Regions from separate parts of the Agaribacter flavus genome, predicted to be linked through region 2. Evidence: predicted binding sites of a transcription regulator. Region 2 holds the regulator's gene; the other holds the start of a gene.

What was found. The regulator sigma-54, encoded in region 2, starts transcription at its own class of promoters, with help from an activator protein. The targets are predictions, from matches to a motif close to GTTGGCACGNNNNTNGNNT.
Region 1: the regulator sigma-54 is predicted to act here: its motif matches at 2,811-2,829, upstream of ACFOHL_RS02125 (flagellar hook-length control protein FliK).

The regions. Positions count from the first base shown of each region.
Region 1 covers NZ_JBHRSW010000004.1:469,226-476,566, reverse strand. The annotation lists gene ACFOHL_RS02145 (flagellar assembly protein FliH) at 1-236, shown strand, start outside; gene fliI (flagellar protein export ATPase FliI) at 217-1,554, shown strand; gene fliJ (flagellar export protein FliJ) at 1,547-1,996, shown strand; gene ACFOHL_RS02130 (response regulator receiver protein) at 2,005-2,688, opposite strand; gene ACFOHL_RS02125 (flagellar hook-length control protein FliK) at 2,918-4,963, shown strand; gene fliL (flagellar basal body-associated protein FliL) at 5,019-5,540, shown strand; gene fliM (flagellar motor switch protein FliM) at 5,572-6,651, shown strand; gene fliN (flagellar motor switch protein FliN) at 6,654-7,067, shown strand; gene fliO (flagellar biosynthetic protein FliO) at 7,027-7,341, shown strand, end outside.
Region 2 covers NZ_JBHRSW010000008.1:46,163-53,503, reverse strand. The annotation lists gene mgtE (magnesium transporter) at 1-820, opposite strand, end outside; gene ACFOHL_RS06790 (HPr family phosphocarrier protein) at 898-1,170, opposite strand; gene rapZ (RNase adapter RapZ) at 1,172-2,041, opposite strand; gene ptsN (PTS IIA-like nitrogen regulatory protein PtsN) at 2,073-2,516, opposite strand; gene hpf (ribosome hibernation promoting factor) at 2,524-2,811, opposite strand; gene ACFOHL_RS06770 (RNA polymerase factor sigma-54) at 2,838-4,355, opposite strand; gene lptB (LPS export ABC transporter ATP-binding protein) at 4,432-5,160, opposite strand; gene lptA (lipopolysaccharide transport periplasmic protein LptA) at 5,157-5,765, opposite strand; gene lptC (LPS export ABC transporter periplasmic protein LptC) at 5,737-6,294, opposite strand; gene kdsC (3-deoxy-manno-octulosonate-8-phosphatase KdsC) at 6,298-6,852, opposite strand; gene ACFOHL_RS06745 (KpsF/GutQ family sugar-phosphate isomerase) at 6,852-7,341, opposite strand, start outside.

The sequences.
Region 1 (7,341 bases), on a different contig from region 2:
ACGAAGACAAATCCATCATTTCTGAGTATGTAACCTCATACAAAGGTGAGCAAAGTGACATTGATAACATCATGCAAGCGGCACAACTTATTAGTGACGACAATATTGCACGAGGTGGTGCAAAAATTGTGACGCAAAACAACGCTGTTGATATGTCTATTGAAAGGCGAACGCAGCAGGTATTTGCTCAGGTGCTGCAGGCCAAAGGTATTGGCAATGACCCAAGAGCTAATTGATTCCTTTCGCACGCTGCGTGAAAACATAGTCCAAACCACGCCGGTGACATCGGGGCGGCTAGTACGCGGCGTCGGGCTAACCTTAGAAGCGGTTGGCTGTCATATACCCATTGGCGGACGTTGCTTAGTCAAGACGCTAAACGGAAAAGTAGAAGCCGAAGTCGTTGGCTTTAGCGACAACATTACCCATTTAATGCCGGTCGATTCGATACAGGGCATTGTGCCAGGCTCAATGGTGGAGCCTTTGACGCAGGATGCGGGTATTCCTGTCGGTGAGGCACTACTGGGCAGAGTCATTGATGCCAACGGCAAGCCTTTGGATGACAAAGGCCCTATCCAAACGACAGGCACTGTGACAAGTACTGCGCCGCCAATAAATCCGCTGCACCGCAAGCCTGTGCGTGAACCGCTGGATGTAGGTGTACGAGCGATCAATAGCGTGATTACCGTGGGTAAAGGTCAACGAATGGGGCTGTTTGCTGGCAGCGGCGTGGGCAAAAGTGTACTAATGGGCATGATGACGCGCGGCACCACTGCCGATGTTGTTGTGGTGGGGCTTATTGGCGAGCGGGGGCGAGAAGTAAAGGAATTTATTGAAGATATTCTCAGTGAAGATGAGCGCAAAAAAGCCGTAGTGGTGGCAGCGCCTGCGGATACCTCTCCCCTTATGCGTTTAAAAGGCAGTGAGACAGCCGTTGCAGTAGCAGAGTACTTTCGCGATCAAGGTAAAAATGTACTGTTACTTATTGACTCACTGACGCGTTATGCCATGGCACAAAGAGAAATTGCATTGGCAGTCGGCGAACCGCCCGCAACCAAAGGTTATCCGCCTTCGGTATTCGCTAAGTTACCCGCTCTAGTCGAACGTGCGGGAAATGGCAATGAATATCAAGGCTCGATCACGGCATTCTATACAGTGTTAACGGAAGGTGATGACTTACAGGATCCGATAGCAGATGCAGCTCGAGCCATTCTCGATGGGCATATTGTTTTGTCGCGTCAGTTGGCGGAGTCGGGGCATTACCCTGCTATCGATATAGAGTCTTCCATTTCTCGGGTAATGCCGCAGGTGGTATCGCAGCCACACCAGTTAGCCGCCAGAGATATAAAACGGATATATTCGGCCTACCAAAAAAACAAGGATCTCATTAACTTGGGCGCCTATGCAAAAGGCAGTGACCCTGTCATTGATTTGTCAATTGCAGCCGCGCCGGCAATCAATGCTTTTTTACAACAACAGACATTGCAAGTTGTTGATTTTACTCAGTCTACTGAAACTATGACTACGCTCGCTAGCGGATTAAAGAGCAATGGCTAGTTTAGCGCAACTCCGGCTTGTCGCATCGTTAGAAGAAAAAAAGTCGCAATCACTATCGCGTCAGTATCAACAAGCTAAGCAGTATTTATTTGAAAACCAACAAAAGCTAGCAGGTTTGGAGCAATATCGCTTAGATTATTTAAAGCAGATAAAACAAAAAGTGACAGTCGGTGTGAATACCAAAACGCTGATTCAACACCAAAATTTTGTTGGGAAATTAGACAAAGCTTGTCAGCAACAAACCGAGATCATTAACCAATCCGTACTGGTATGTGAACAGCGTAAAAAACAGTGGTTAGCCCAAGAAGCAAAAGCACAAGCCATACTTAAGTTGATTGACAAAAACGAAGAAAAACAACGTATTAATCAATCAAGACTAGAACAAAAAATGTTTGATGAAATCTCATCTCAGCAGTTCATACGTCGATCTTCACATATTTGAAGCTAGCATTAGCTTACCGCGTTACGGGCAGAATAGTGCTGCTGCTTTCTTCGATAGGAAAACAAGGCGATAAGCGAAAAGCCAAGTAAGATAAGACCAGTACTTGCTGGGCCTGAAACTTGCGTGCTTTGTGCTTGTGCAAGTTGCAGCAAAACGACATCATCAAGAAAGTTGCCTCTGGTGCCTCGCTTAGGGAAAACAGAAGAAAATGCTACTTCGGTAATACTACTCGTGGCAACAAAACTGTATTGAAATGACTGCCAATCTTGTGGTGTATGATCGTCTATCAGTGCTGAATAGAAAGACGAATTACCATTGTTTAGTGAAAATTCAAAGGCTTCGTTTTCGTTTCTTCTTGCGCGATAAGAAAATGATATTTGGTAGAGGCTATCGATTTGAGTTTGGACAGATTGAAAAATAGTAAAGCTTTGGCCGCGCTGGCCATGTGCATTTAGCTCCGCAAACTGACTGCCACTGTATGCATTGATACCTCTAAATGTATTCCATATTTCGAGGTTACTGCCTTGCCAGCCATCAACTTCATTGGAAGTAAACCACTGCCACGTGTTGGGACTGACATCAGAACTTTCAAAATCGCCATTCACGATTAAATTAGCGTTAGCATTAGTACCTAGCCCAAATAAAGCGCTTGTTGCCAATAGCCATAATGTCAATGCGTGCTTGTTATACATTTTTCGTTTCATACACAGGAATATGCATCTGAGATGCGCGAAATGATCATTTTGATAAAGCAGTCTAATGAGAATAAGAGAATAGAGTGTGTATTCTTATATACCAAAGCATTAAATAAGATACTGGTACGCTGCTTGCAAAATACTTAGTGAAGAACATAGTTATTTAAATAAATATTAGTTAATTCATTGTGTTATCGCTGATTGATTATTACAGGACACCCTAAGTATGATGCAACAAATTGCCACTCAGCCATCAGATATTGCCACTCCGAGCTTGCCGCTAGACGTAAAAGTTGAGCCGGCTGGAGAAACCGATTTCACCTTGGTGTTACAGCGTGCGAAAGACACGCTATCAGCTTATGAAAGCGCAAAAATGCGTGCAGATAAAATCCAAGGCACGCAAGACGTGGCTCATACAAACACCAATGAAGGTGAACAAGTCAACGCTCAAAACTCACTAACGACTAAATTAGAGAAGGATGCTACATCAGAGGCCTCTACCACCGAATCTAGCCAGGAAGCGGTCAATGACTCGCTTGCGCACAAAACTGACGAAAACAAAGATACGACCATCGACAATAAGCCAGCGGCAATAAGTGAAGAGGCACAGAGCGAGACTAATGTTGTTGATCATGAAGTGAGTGCAGAATTTGAAACAGAAGACAGTTTTGACTTTGTTAACTATGTATCATTGGTCAAAACTCTCAATGAATCAGGCGAAGTTAGTCACGATAGCGCAGTAAATCAGCCGATTGAGCTGACACAAGAAGTAGATAGCGATACATCACCTGAAACACATAGCCAAGCCATTGATAAAACGCCAGATGCGGCACCCATCATTGACATAAGCTTGTCCAACATTGACGAAGACGTCGCTGACTTCGCGATTGTCCATATTAGTCAAGAAGAATTGAGTGCCTTGATCCAAGCCCAGATAAAGCAATCTGCGGCGACAGAGGCTAGCCCTGAAACACAAGCTCAGCTTAATGAGGCAATTAACAACTTAGTCTCGCAATACACAGACACAAGCGATATCCCGAGTGATGAAGATGCCTCATTAGACCAGCGACTGGTGTCGGATTTAATTTCGCCGCTTCCAGCTTCCGCTAAAGAGGCGCTTAGCAATGCTGAAAACGCGGCGGGAACAGCAGGGAATAAAGACCTCGTTGCAGATTCGACTGTAGAAGCAAACGCAAAGACTACAGTGGAATTGGGGGCACAGACGCTCGTCAGTGAAACACAAATGATGAGTGAAAAAGCAGCTGATGCCTTGATAGAAGAACCTCAAGTAAAACCAGAACTGATTAAAACTCAAGAACAAACTCAGTCGGTAAAAATTGTCATTGATCACAACAAGCAAGATTCTACTCAGTCTATACAGAAGCTAGCTGAACTTGATGAGGCGCGCCTTGCAAAAGCACTCGATAATTTGCTCGCTCGCATAGAGAAATCCGTAATCGATGTAAAACAAGAGGTTAAAGGCAGTGAGTTTATAGCAGCTTTGCAGAGTGGCATAAAAGAATACAAAGAGCAGTTAAAACAAGGAAGAGAACCGGGCATAGACCTAAAGTCACTAGTCTTTGACGCAATGCAAAAAAATGCTGGCGAACTGCCTCCTGCTACCCAAACGAAACTTGATACTAACATCAACCAATTTGCCTCCATGTTGAATTTGGCAAGTGGTGTACAAGTGAATAATTTACAAGCACAAGGCTTATTGAGCCCAAGTGAATCCATTGCACTTGAAAAAGTTGGTCAGACTTTTGCACAAGGCTTAGGAGAAAGTGCGAAGTTAAATGGGCAAGCTTCTCAGGCTTCTGCTTTGGACAAAGCCGTCAATATTTTTAAACCGGATGGTCAACAACAGCTAGTCGAAAAGGTTCGCTGGATGTTGAATGGCAGAAACACCGCTGCAGAGATCCGTTTAGATCCACCAGAGCTTGGTGCCATGCAGATTAAGATAAATATGAACGGTGATGCCGCGGCTGTGAGTTTTACTGTGCAGTCGGTTCAAGCAAAAGAAGCCTTAGACCAAGCAACGCCGCGTTTGCGCGACATGTTGCAGGAACAAGGCATTGAATTGGGACAGTCATCAGTGCAACAAGATGCTAAAGGGCAGTCCGGTGGCCAAGAACAAGGAGCTAAGGGTAGTCAGGGTTCTGGCACTCAAACTGTCAGTGCTTCGTCAGTTGACGATTCCATGGCAGAAACACAAGTGCTGGAGCAACGCGTATCTGGAAGTGCGCTAGGCGGTATTGACTACTATGCTTAAGGTGTTGAGGTATCTAAAACACCTGAAAAACAAATTTTGACTAAAAGGCAAGCTAATGGCTGAAGAAGATTTAAAAACTGACGAAGAAGGCGGTAAAAAGAAAAGCAAATTGATGTTGATTATCATCATTGTTGTTGTCTTGCTTTTAGGTGGCGGTGCGGGTGCGTATTTCTTTTTAATGGGGGGAGAGGAACCTGTCGCTGAAGGTGAAACTGCCACTAGTGCTGAAGGTGGCAGCAGTGCGCCGCAAAACAAAGGACAAGCGATATATGTGGCGATGCCTCGCCCGTTTCAGTTTAACTCACCGGGAGTCGCCCGAGAGCGTTTAGTGCAGATTGAAGTGCAGTTAATGGTAAGGGGAGAAGATAACTCTGACCGAGCCAAAAAGCACATTCCGATGATTGAAAGTAATTTATTGCAAGTGTTCAGCGCTTCAAGTGCCGACGAGTTGGTGACAGAGCTGGGCAAAAAGAATTTACGCGACAAGTCTACTGCGCAGGTTCGCCAAGTCATGAATGACCTAGAGGGGAATCCCGTGGTCGAACAAGTATTGTTTACCGGTTTTGTCATTCAATAAATAGAGTAATTAGACAAAGGTTGTCATTAACGTGAGCGATTTACTATCACAAGACGAAATTGACGCGCTACTTCACGGAGTAGACGACGTTGAGGAAGAAGAAGTTGAAGAGGTCGAGCATGACGGATCGGCGCTCGAATATGATTTTTCGTCTCAAGACCGTATTGTACGGGGTCGGATGCCGACATTGGAGTTGGTCAATGAGCGCTTCGCTCGCCACATGCGGGTGAGTTTGTTTAACATGATGCGCCGCTCGGCCGAAGTGTCGATTAACGGTATTCAAATGATCAAGTTTGGCGAATACATCCATACTTTGTTTGTCCCTACCAGCTTGAACATGGTTCGCTTTCGCCCATTAAAAGGTACGGGTTTGATCACCATGGAAGCTCGACTGGTTTTCATTATGGTGGATAACTTCTTTGGTGGTGATGGCCGTTATCATGCAAAAATCGAAGGGCGCGAGTTTACACCTACCGAGCGCAGAATTATCCAGATGCTGCTGAAATTAATATTCGAAGATTACAAAGAAGCATGGGCTCCTGTGATGGATGTATCTTTTGAATATTTAGATTCGGAAGTCAATCCAGCCATGGCTAATATAGTAAGCCCTACTGAAGTCGTGGTGATCAGTTCCTTCCATATTGAGCTAGATGGTGGTGGTGGGGATTTTCATGTATCACTCCCTTACTCCATGCTTGAACCCATCAGAGATATGCTTGACGCTGGTGTGCAAACCGATAAAGAAGACACCGATTTCAGGTGGAGTAAGGCACTGCGCGATGAGATCATGGATGTAAAAGTGGGGGTTTCCGTACACTTTTTAGATATCGACGTAAGCTTAGACAAATTAATGAGTTTTAAAGATGGTGACATTATCCCCATCAACATGCCCGAAGCGGTCACGGTATCTGTTGAAGAACTGCCTAGTTTTAGAGCAAAACTAGGTAAGTCCAGAGACGCTGTAGCACTGAAAATAACCGATAAAATTCCAAGACCCGTCTCTGTTAAGTCAGAACTCAACTCCTTCACCAAAAATGGCAAGGTTATTGATAGTGATGCTGAATTACAGGTCTTGGAAGAAGATTTAGCCAGTATATTAACGAGGATATAGCTATGAGCGAAGAAGAAGGCTTAGATGATTGGGGAGCCGCGATGGCTGAACAGGCCGAAGCAGAGGCTGAAGCAGAAGCGCAAGAGGCTGCTACTGATGATGCCGAGCTGGCTGAACTTGATGAATTGTCTGAAGATGTCATCACCGGTCATGATCAGAAAAAGCTCGACACCATTTTGGATATTCCCGTTACTATTTCGATGGAAGTGGGTAGAACCAATATCAGTATTCGAAATTTACTACAGCTCAACCAAGGTTCAGTTGTGGAGTTAGACCGCGTAGCCGGAGAGCCATTAGATGTATTAGTAAATGGCACGTTGATTGCTCATGGGGAAGTAGTAGTGATCAACGATAAATTTGGTATTCGGTTAACGGATGTTATTAGTCAAGTCGAAAGAATTAAAAAACTCAAATAAAAAAACACTTAAAAAGCGTTATATAACAGTGTTTTATGCTGTTTTCATAACGCTTTTTTCCCTTCCAGCTCAAGCTGAAGATGCGGCCAAAGAGCTAACATCAACCAGTACTTTTATCTCTATCTTTTTGTCACTGTTGTTTGTCATCGCCATAATATTCGCGCTGGCTTATTTAATGCGACGGTTTAATGTCACTCAAGCTGGAAACGGTCAAATGCGTATGGTTGCTAGCATGATGGCAGGTGCAAAAGAAAAGGTCATGGTGATAGAAGTT
Region 2 (7,341 bases):
CATCTAAACCTGCCATACTCATCATCGAGTGTTCGGCATCTTCACGAATAATATCTACAACGTCATCGATGGTTATTCTACCCACTAGTTTGTTTTCTTCATCAATGACGGGGGCAGAGAGCCAATTGTATCGCTCAAACATTTTCGCTACGTCGCTTTCCGCCATATCGACGTTCAGTGCTTCAGGCTCATCATCCATAATTTCATGCACGTTAACGTCTGGGTGACTGGTGAGTAGTCGAGACACTGATACTGTACCCAACAAAAGATCCTGTCGGTTGACGACATATAGCGTATCTGTGTTTTCGGGCAATTCAGCTTTTAATCGCAAGTAACGCAACACTACATCGACGCTGACGTCAGCGCGCAAAGTAATGGTGTCGGTATTCATGATGAAGCCAGCGGTATCTTCACCGTAAGAAAGTGCTTTTTCCGCACGTACTCTATCCTGCGCGTCCATTGACGCGAGAATAGATTGCAGTACATCCTCTGGCAGTGTACTGAGTGTCTCTGCCAAGTCGTCGGTATCCATATCCTCTAGCGCGTCTACGACGCTAGATGGAACCATTTTACTGATTATCCCGTTACGGACGTCTTCTGAAAGTTCTTCTAGAACATCACCATGAAAATCTGCATCGAGGAGCTGCCATAATTCTTGACGTGTTTTTGCTGGGCTAGATTCAAGTAAAAGGGCAACATCACTGGCGGGAAGTTCGAGTAACATTTTTCGAACACGCACAAAAGCACCTGCGTTAAGACGATAGGCGATAGCGTTCAGTCTTTCTTGCGTGTTGGTGATAAGTTCTGCGACTTCAGACATAGAAACCCTTTCTTTTCCCTTATCTGAGTATACCACCGAATCGGTGACAATTGTGTGAATCTTTGATTTTTAAGAATTTATTCGTCTTCGTCAAACTTATTTTCAATCAGTTTTACGACTGCATCCATGGCAGACTGTGCATCATCACCCGAGCACACGATATCAACGGTTTTACCTTGCGAGCTTTCAAGCATCATCAATGCTAATACACTGTTTGCGGGTGCTTGATTGTCATCTTGGATAAGTAGTATTTCGGCAGAATGCTGGTTAGCTAGTTGAACAAGCTTTGTCGCTGCCCTAGCATGTAAACCCAGTTTATTGACTATTGTTACCGAGCGTTCAAGCTTCATACTATTTGTTCTCAAGTTCTTGTTTGACACGTTTCAGTTCACGGTGTTTTATTTGCACGTCACCATGACTCGCTTTGAAAGCTTCTGATAAGCTTTGCGCAACAAACACTGAGCGATGCTGCCCACCAGTGCAGCCAATTGATATGGTCACATAGCTGCGGTTGTTGCGTTCTAGGTGCGGCAACCACGTTGCGATAAAATTTTGGACTTGCCAAATAAACTTCATCACTAAGGGTTGTCCAGACAAAAATACTTCAACAGGTCCGTCCAAGCCTGTTAGGGGACGAAGATCGGGATCCCAATGGGGGTTGGGTAAAAACCTCACATCAAAAACATAGTCTGAATCTTTGGGTAAGCCATATTTAAAACCAAAAGATTCGAATACAATGACCAAATCAGCCGTTTTCTTTCCTAGTACTCTCTCCCTAACTAGCTCCGCCAGTTCATGTATGGATAGCTGATCCGTATTAATTTTTAAATCGGCTTTTTCTGCGACGGGCCTTAATATTTCTTGTTCAGTTAAGATGGCATCCGTAAGTGAGTTACTCAATTTAAATAGCGGATGAAGGCGCCGAGTTTCGCTGTAGCGCTTAATTAATACGTCATCACTTGCGTCGAGGTATATTATCGTGATTTCGCAAAAATCAGGTAAATAGTCGAGTACTTCGCTCACTTCTTTCTGCGCACGAGGCAAATTTCGAACGTCAATACTGACTGCTACTTGTTCGTGTTCATCTGAAATAGCACTAACTAGTGTGGGCAGTAAATGAACAGGAATGTTGTCGACACAGTAGTATCCGAGGTCTTCGAGTGAGCGTAATGCTATTGATTTTCCTGAGCCTGATCTTCCGCTGATGATAAGTAGTTTCACTGATAACCTCTCGCTTGGATTGGGTAAGTTACTAAGCTAGCGCTGCCACAATCTCATTTTTATTTTGTGCGCGTCGAATCGCTTTCACAATTGATTTGTCACTGAGTTTTTGTGCAATTCCCGACAAGGCGCGTAAATGGGAATCTGCTTGTTCTTTGGGTACAAGTAATGCGAAAAAAATATCAACAGGTTGATTGTCTATGGCGTCAAAATCAATAGCATGGTCACTGGTAACAATGATAGCAATAACATTTGAGATACCCTCTATTCGCCCGTGAGGGATGGCAATTCCGTTTCCAATGCCGGTACTCCCCATGCGCTCTCTGCAGAGTAAGCTATTGAGCACGTCTACTTGATTGAGCGAGGGGTGCTGCTTAATAGCAATTTCGCTAATAATTTCAAAAATTTTCTTTTTGCTTTGGCATTCGACCGAACATTGCGTTCGGTCGAGCGAGATTATGTCAGAAATGATCATATTTGACTTAGTGTCGTTTTAGTTTCTCTTTATGCTTAATAACTTGTCGGTCTAACTTGTCAATCAAGCCGTCGATTGCTGCGTACATATCAGTATGCTCCGAATTTGCAAATATTTCACCTCCGCTTATGTGTAAGGTTGCTTCAGCTTTTTGGCTTAGCTTTTCCACATTCAAAATTACATGAACGTTGTTGATGTGGTCAAAGTGGCGTTCCAGCTTTTCAAACTTAGTGTCGACGTAATTACGCAGTGAATCTGTAATGTCTACGTGATGACCAGTTAAGTTAATTTGCATAATGCTAGGTCCTCTTTAGATTGAGTCTAGATAAGACTTTTACGTTGGTTGGAAGGGGGAATGTTTAACGATTCCCTATATTTTGCGATTGTTCGCCGAGCAACTTTAATTCCTTGATCGGCAAGCAATTGGGCAATCTTACTATCACTGAGGGGTTTAGCCGGTGGTTCATCGGCAATGAGCTTTTTGATAAGCGCGCGAATTGCTGTGGACGAGGCATTTTCGCCGGAGTCTGTCGCCACGTGGCTTGAGAAAAAGTACTTTAATTCAAATATCCCCCTGGGAGTATGCATATACTTCTGCGTCGTTACACGCGATATTGTTGATTCATGCATATCTACCATTTCTGCCACATCATTTAATACCATGGGTATCATTTTTTCTGGGCCTTTTTCAAAAAACTCTTTCTGTCTGGACACAATACAATGTGACACTTTGAGTAGGGTTTCATTTCTACTCTCCAGACTTTTAATAAACCACTTTGCTTCTTGTAAATGTGACTTAATAAATTGTGAATCGTTCTGATTTTTTGAAGTTTTTGCTATTTGAGCGTAGGTTTCGTTCACCGCAAGGGCTGGTAAGGCATCGTTGTTCAGTTCCACCATCCAGATACCTTTGTTTTTATATACATTGACATCTGGTACAATGTATTCAGGCTCTTTAGTTGAGATAGCGCTACCTGGTCGAGGATTCAAGGTTTTTAGTAAGCGCATCACCTCTTTTAACTGCTCTTCCTTTAACTTGGTTTTACGCATCAGAGTGCGATAATCCTTGCTCCCCAATAACTCTGCATACTCTTTAATCAAGTCTTTCGCTTCTTCTAGCCATGGCGTACCTTGAGCAAATTGCTTGAGTTGAATAAGCAGGCATTCTTGCACGTTTCTCGCACCTGAGCCGATAGGATCAAGTAATTGAATACGTTTTAGTACGCACTCTACTTCTTCGATTTCTACTTCTTCGTTGTCGAGTGACTCAACTATTTCTTCACAAGAACTTGTTAAGTACCCTGATTCATCAATCGAGTCTATAATGGCTATCGCAATACTTTTATCTACTTCTGTGAAATGGCTCATCTGTACTTGCCAAAACAAGTGATCCTGAATGGAGTCGGTCGTCTCGCCTTGAAAAACAAAATCTTCATCAGGGTTACTTCCGATCATTTTTACCGGCGCTGAGCTGGAGCCAAGATACTCGTCCCACGAACTGTCAATGGGAAGATCATTGGGTAAATCACCATTTTGAAGTGCATCGTGACTGTCTACCGCATCTTCCATACTGACAGATGTATCTGATGAGGCATTGGTTTCCCCATTGGTTTGCGTTTCTGCATTACTGCCGGTAGAACTGTCGTCACCTTTGCTATTAGTCGCATCATTTTGCTCAAAATTTGCTTCGGACAGTTCAAGGAGAGGGTTGGATTCTAGCGCCTCTTGAATTTCTTGTTGGAGGTCAAGCGTAGATAGCTGCAACAGTTTGATAGCCTGTTGAAGCTGGGGTGTCATGGTAAGTTGTTGACTAAATTTTAACTGTAACGAGGGTTTCATTACTTTCCTTTTTTTACATCTAAGCCGAAATTACATCTGGTTACAGAACAATAATTTAAAGCTACCATGCAAAGACCTACATCGAAAATTGTTCGCCAAGATACACGTCTCTAACTTCTTGGTTTGATAATACATCATCTGCACTACCTGAGGCTATTAGAGAACCATGGCTAACGATGTATGCGGTTTCACAAACGTCTAGTGTTTCTTTCACATTGTGGTCTGTGATCAGCACACCAATGCCACGATCTTTTAACTGATATATAATCTTCTTTATATCACTAACAGAAATTGGGTCAACACCTGCGAAGGGTTCATCGAGCAAAATAAATTTGGGGTTTGCTGCTAAAGCTCTCGCTATCTCTACTCTTCGCCTTTCTCCACCAGATAAACTCATGCCTAAATTATTGCGAATATGATTGATGTTGAAGTCGTCCAATAATTCGTCAGCTTGCTGTTCTCGTTGTTGGTTACTCAACTCTTTTCGCGTTTGCAATATGGCCATTAAGTTTTCAAATACAGTTAATTTTCGAAAAATAGAAGCCTCTTGTGGTAAATACCCGATACCATGCCGCGCGCGTTCGTGCATAGGCAATAATGACAGATCATTTTGGTCGATGGATATTTCCCCCTTATCGAGCTGCACAAGACCGACTATCATGTAAAAGGTAGTTGTTTTACCAGCTCCATTCGGGCCAAGCAATCCGACTATTTGCCCTGTAGACACTTCAATGCTTACATCACGTACTACTTGTCTGGATTTATACGATTTTGCGAGGTTTTTAGCACAAAGCGTACTACTCATTTTTCATTGCCTTTGTCTTCGCTATTGTCAAAATCGCCTACGCTAATGACAGTACTGACCGTTTTTTCACTGTTTCCATCTGTGCTTGCGATGATTTTTTGTTCAGTCATGTTGTATGCAATACTATCAGCGGAGACTGTAGAGTCATTTTGAGAAATTTGCGCGTTACCCGTCAGGCTGATCTCGCGTGTCGCCACGTCATATTTTATAGAACTTGCTCGCGCGGATACTAAACTACCATCTTCTAGTTTTTGTTGATATGTGGCTGCTTGACCAATAGCTGAGATGACTTCTTTGCCCTTGCCAGCAGCAGCATTCATTTCTACTCTATCAGCAGTTATTTTTAGGCTGCCCTGTAAAATCAATACCTCGTCCACAAGGACTGATGTTTTGCTTTTGCCGTTGAGCAACTGGTTTCGAGAACGAATTTTAATCGTCTGCTGAAAGTCTGTTGCAATATTGTGTTGCGTTTCCTCTGAGTCTGATTGCTCGTCAGCTTCTTGCGCGACTGCGGCGGTAAAAACAGCGAAAAGTAAGGCAGAAAGGGCTACCTTACTAGTTGTTTTTATGCAGTATCTATTGCGGAAAATACTGGCTTTGAACATGTTGCTTTAACTCGTATTGTTGTGTGGCTAAATTACCTTGGATACCAATGCTTTTCACTGAGTAATTGTCACCGAAAATTTCTACTTCTTGATCCGAAAATAAGGTCTTTTGGTCGAGGTTTATTTCTATGTACTCTGTTTGTATCTGCTTGACGAATTCAGTGGTATTTAAGTTGATAATTTTTACATTGTGTTCTAATTGAATTCTACTGCTGCCGTATAATGTGCCTTCTTCAGCGGTAATACGCCAAGGTTCGCCAGATTCAAGAAACACAGTATATACCGGATTGTCAAAAACCATAAACCCTAGTTGCTGATAATGCTCCATTTTGTCAGCAGACACTTGATGACTGAGTAATCCTTCGTCATCATAAAGCTTACTGTCCAAATTAATAGCTTCATACGTTGGGGTCATCGACAACTCACTGTCAGTTTGACTGGGGGGCTGTTCGTCATCGTATATAATGAACAAGTAAAGACCTAAGACGACAGAGAAAACGAAAGCGACACTCCAACCGACTCTATTCATAGGCTATACGCTCGCACTGTGTTGCTTGTATAAGGCTCCGCGAGCCATTAATATCAAATCGCAAAACTCTCTCACTGCGCCACGACCGCCTGCAAGCGAGGTAACAAAATCTGCTTGACCCAATATATAAGGATGGGCATCGTTGACAGCAACTTTTATCCCACTGTTGTCAAATAGCCCAATATCGGGCATATCATCACCGATACTTGCAACGGATGATTTTGTGCAATTTAATTCGGTCATAATAGCTCTGATGGCTTGGCTTTTATTTTCCTGCCCTTGTACTATGTAATTGACGTTTAGAGAGCGCATTCGCTGTTCAACGATATTTGACTGTCGACCCGTGATAACGGCAACTTTGACACCTTCACTTATCACTGCTTTGATACCATAACCATCTTTGGTATTGAATGCTTTTAGCTCTTCACCGCTATTGCCCATGAATACATAGCCGTCTGACAATACACCGTCGACATCAAGTACCAAGAGTTTTAAATCTTTACAGGCTGTTAAAATATGTGAAGGCACTTTTCCATATAATGTGTCGACTGTATTCATTAGATAACGCCTGTTTGTAAAAGCATGTGCATATTTAATGCGCCAACAGGTTTACCTACTTCATTGGTTACTATTAGAGCATTGACTCGTTTTTCTTGCATCATGTTCACTGCGTCCATGGCAAGTGCACTAGCGGGAATAGTGTAGCCAGGAGTTGTCATTACATCTTCAACGGCAACGGTATGCAAATCTACTTGTTTATCGAGAGTCCTGCGTAAATCGCCGTCAGTAAATACACCTATCATCACATCATCTTTTACTATTGATGTTAAGCCTAGGCCTTTTGATGATATTTCGAATAAGGCTGTTGAGAGCACATCATCGTACTGCGACACAGGTACTGCTGCACCCGTTACCATGACATCGGCTACGGAGAGCAACAAGCGTTTTCCTAACGAGCCTCCTGGGTGAGAAAAGGCAAAGTCTTCTTGTGTAAAACCTTTAGATTCAAGCAATGCGATTGCTAACGCATCGCCTAACACAAGTGTT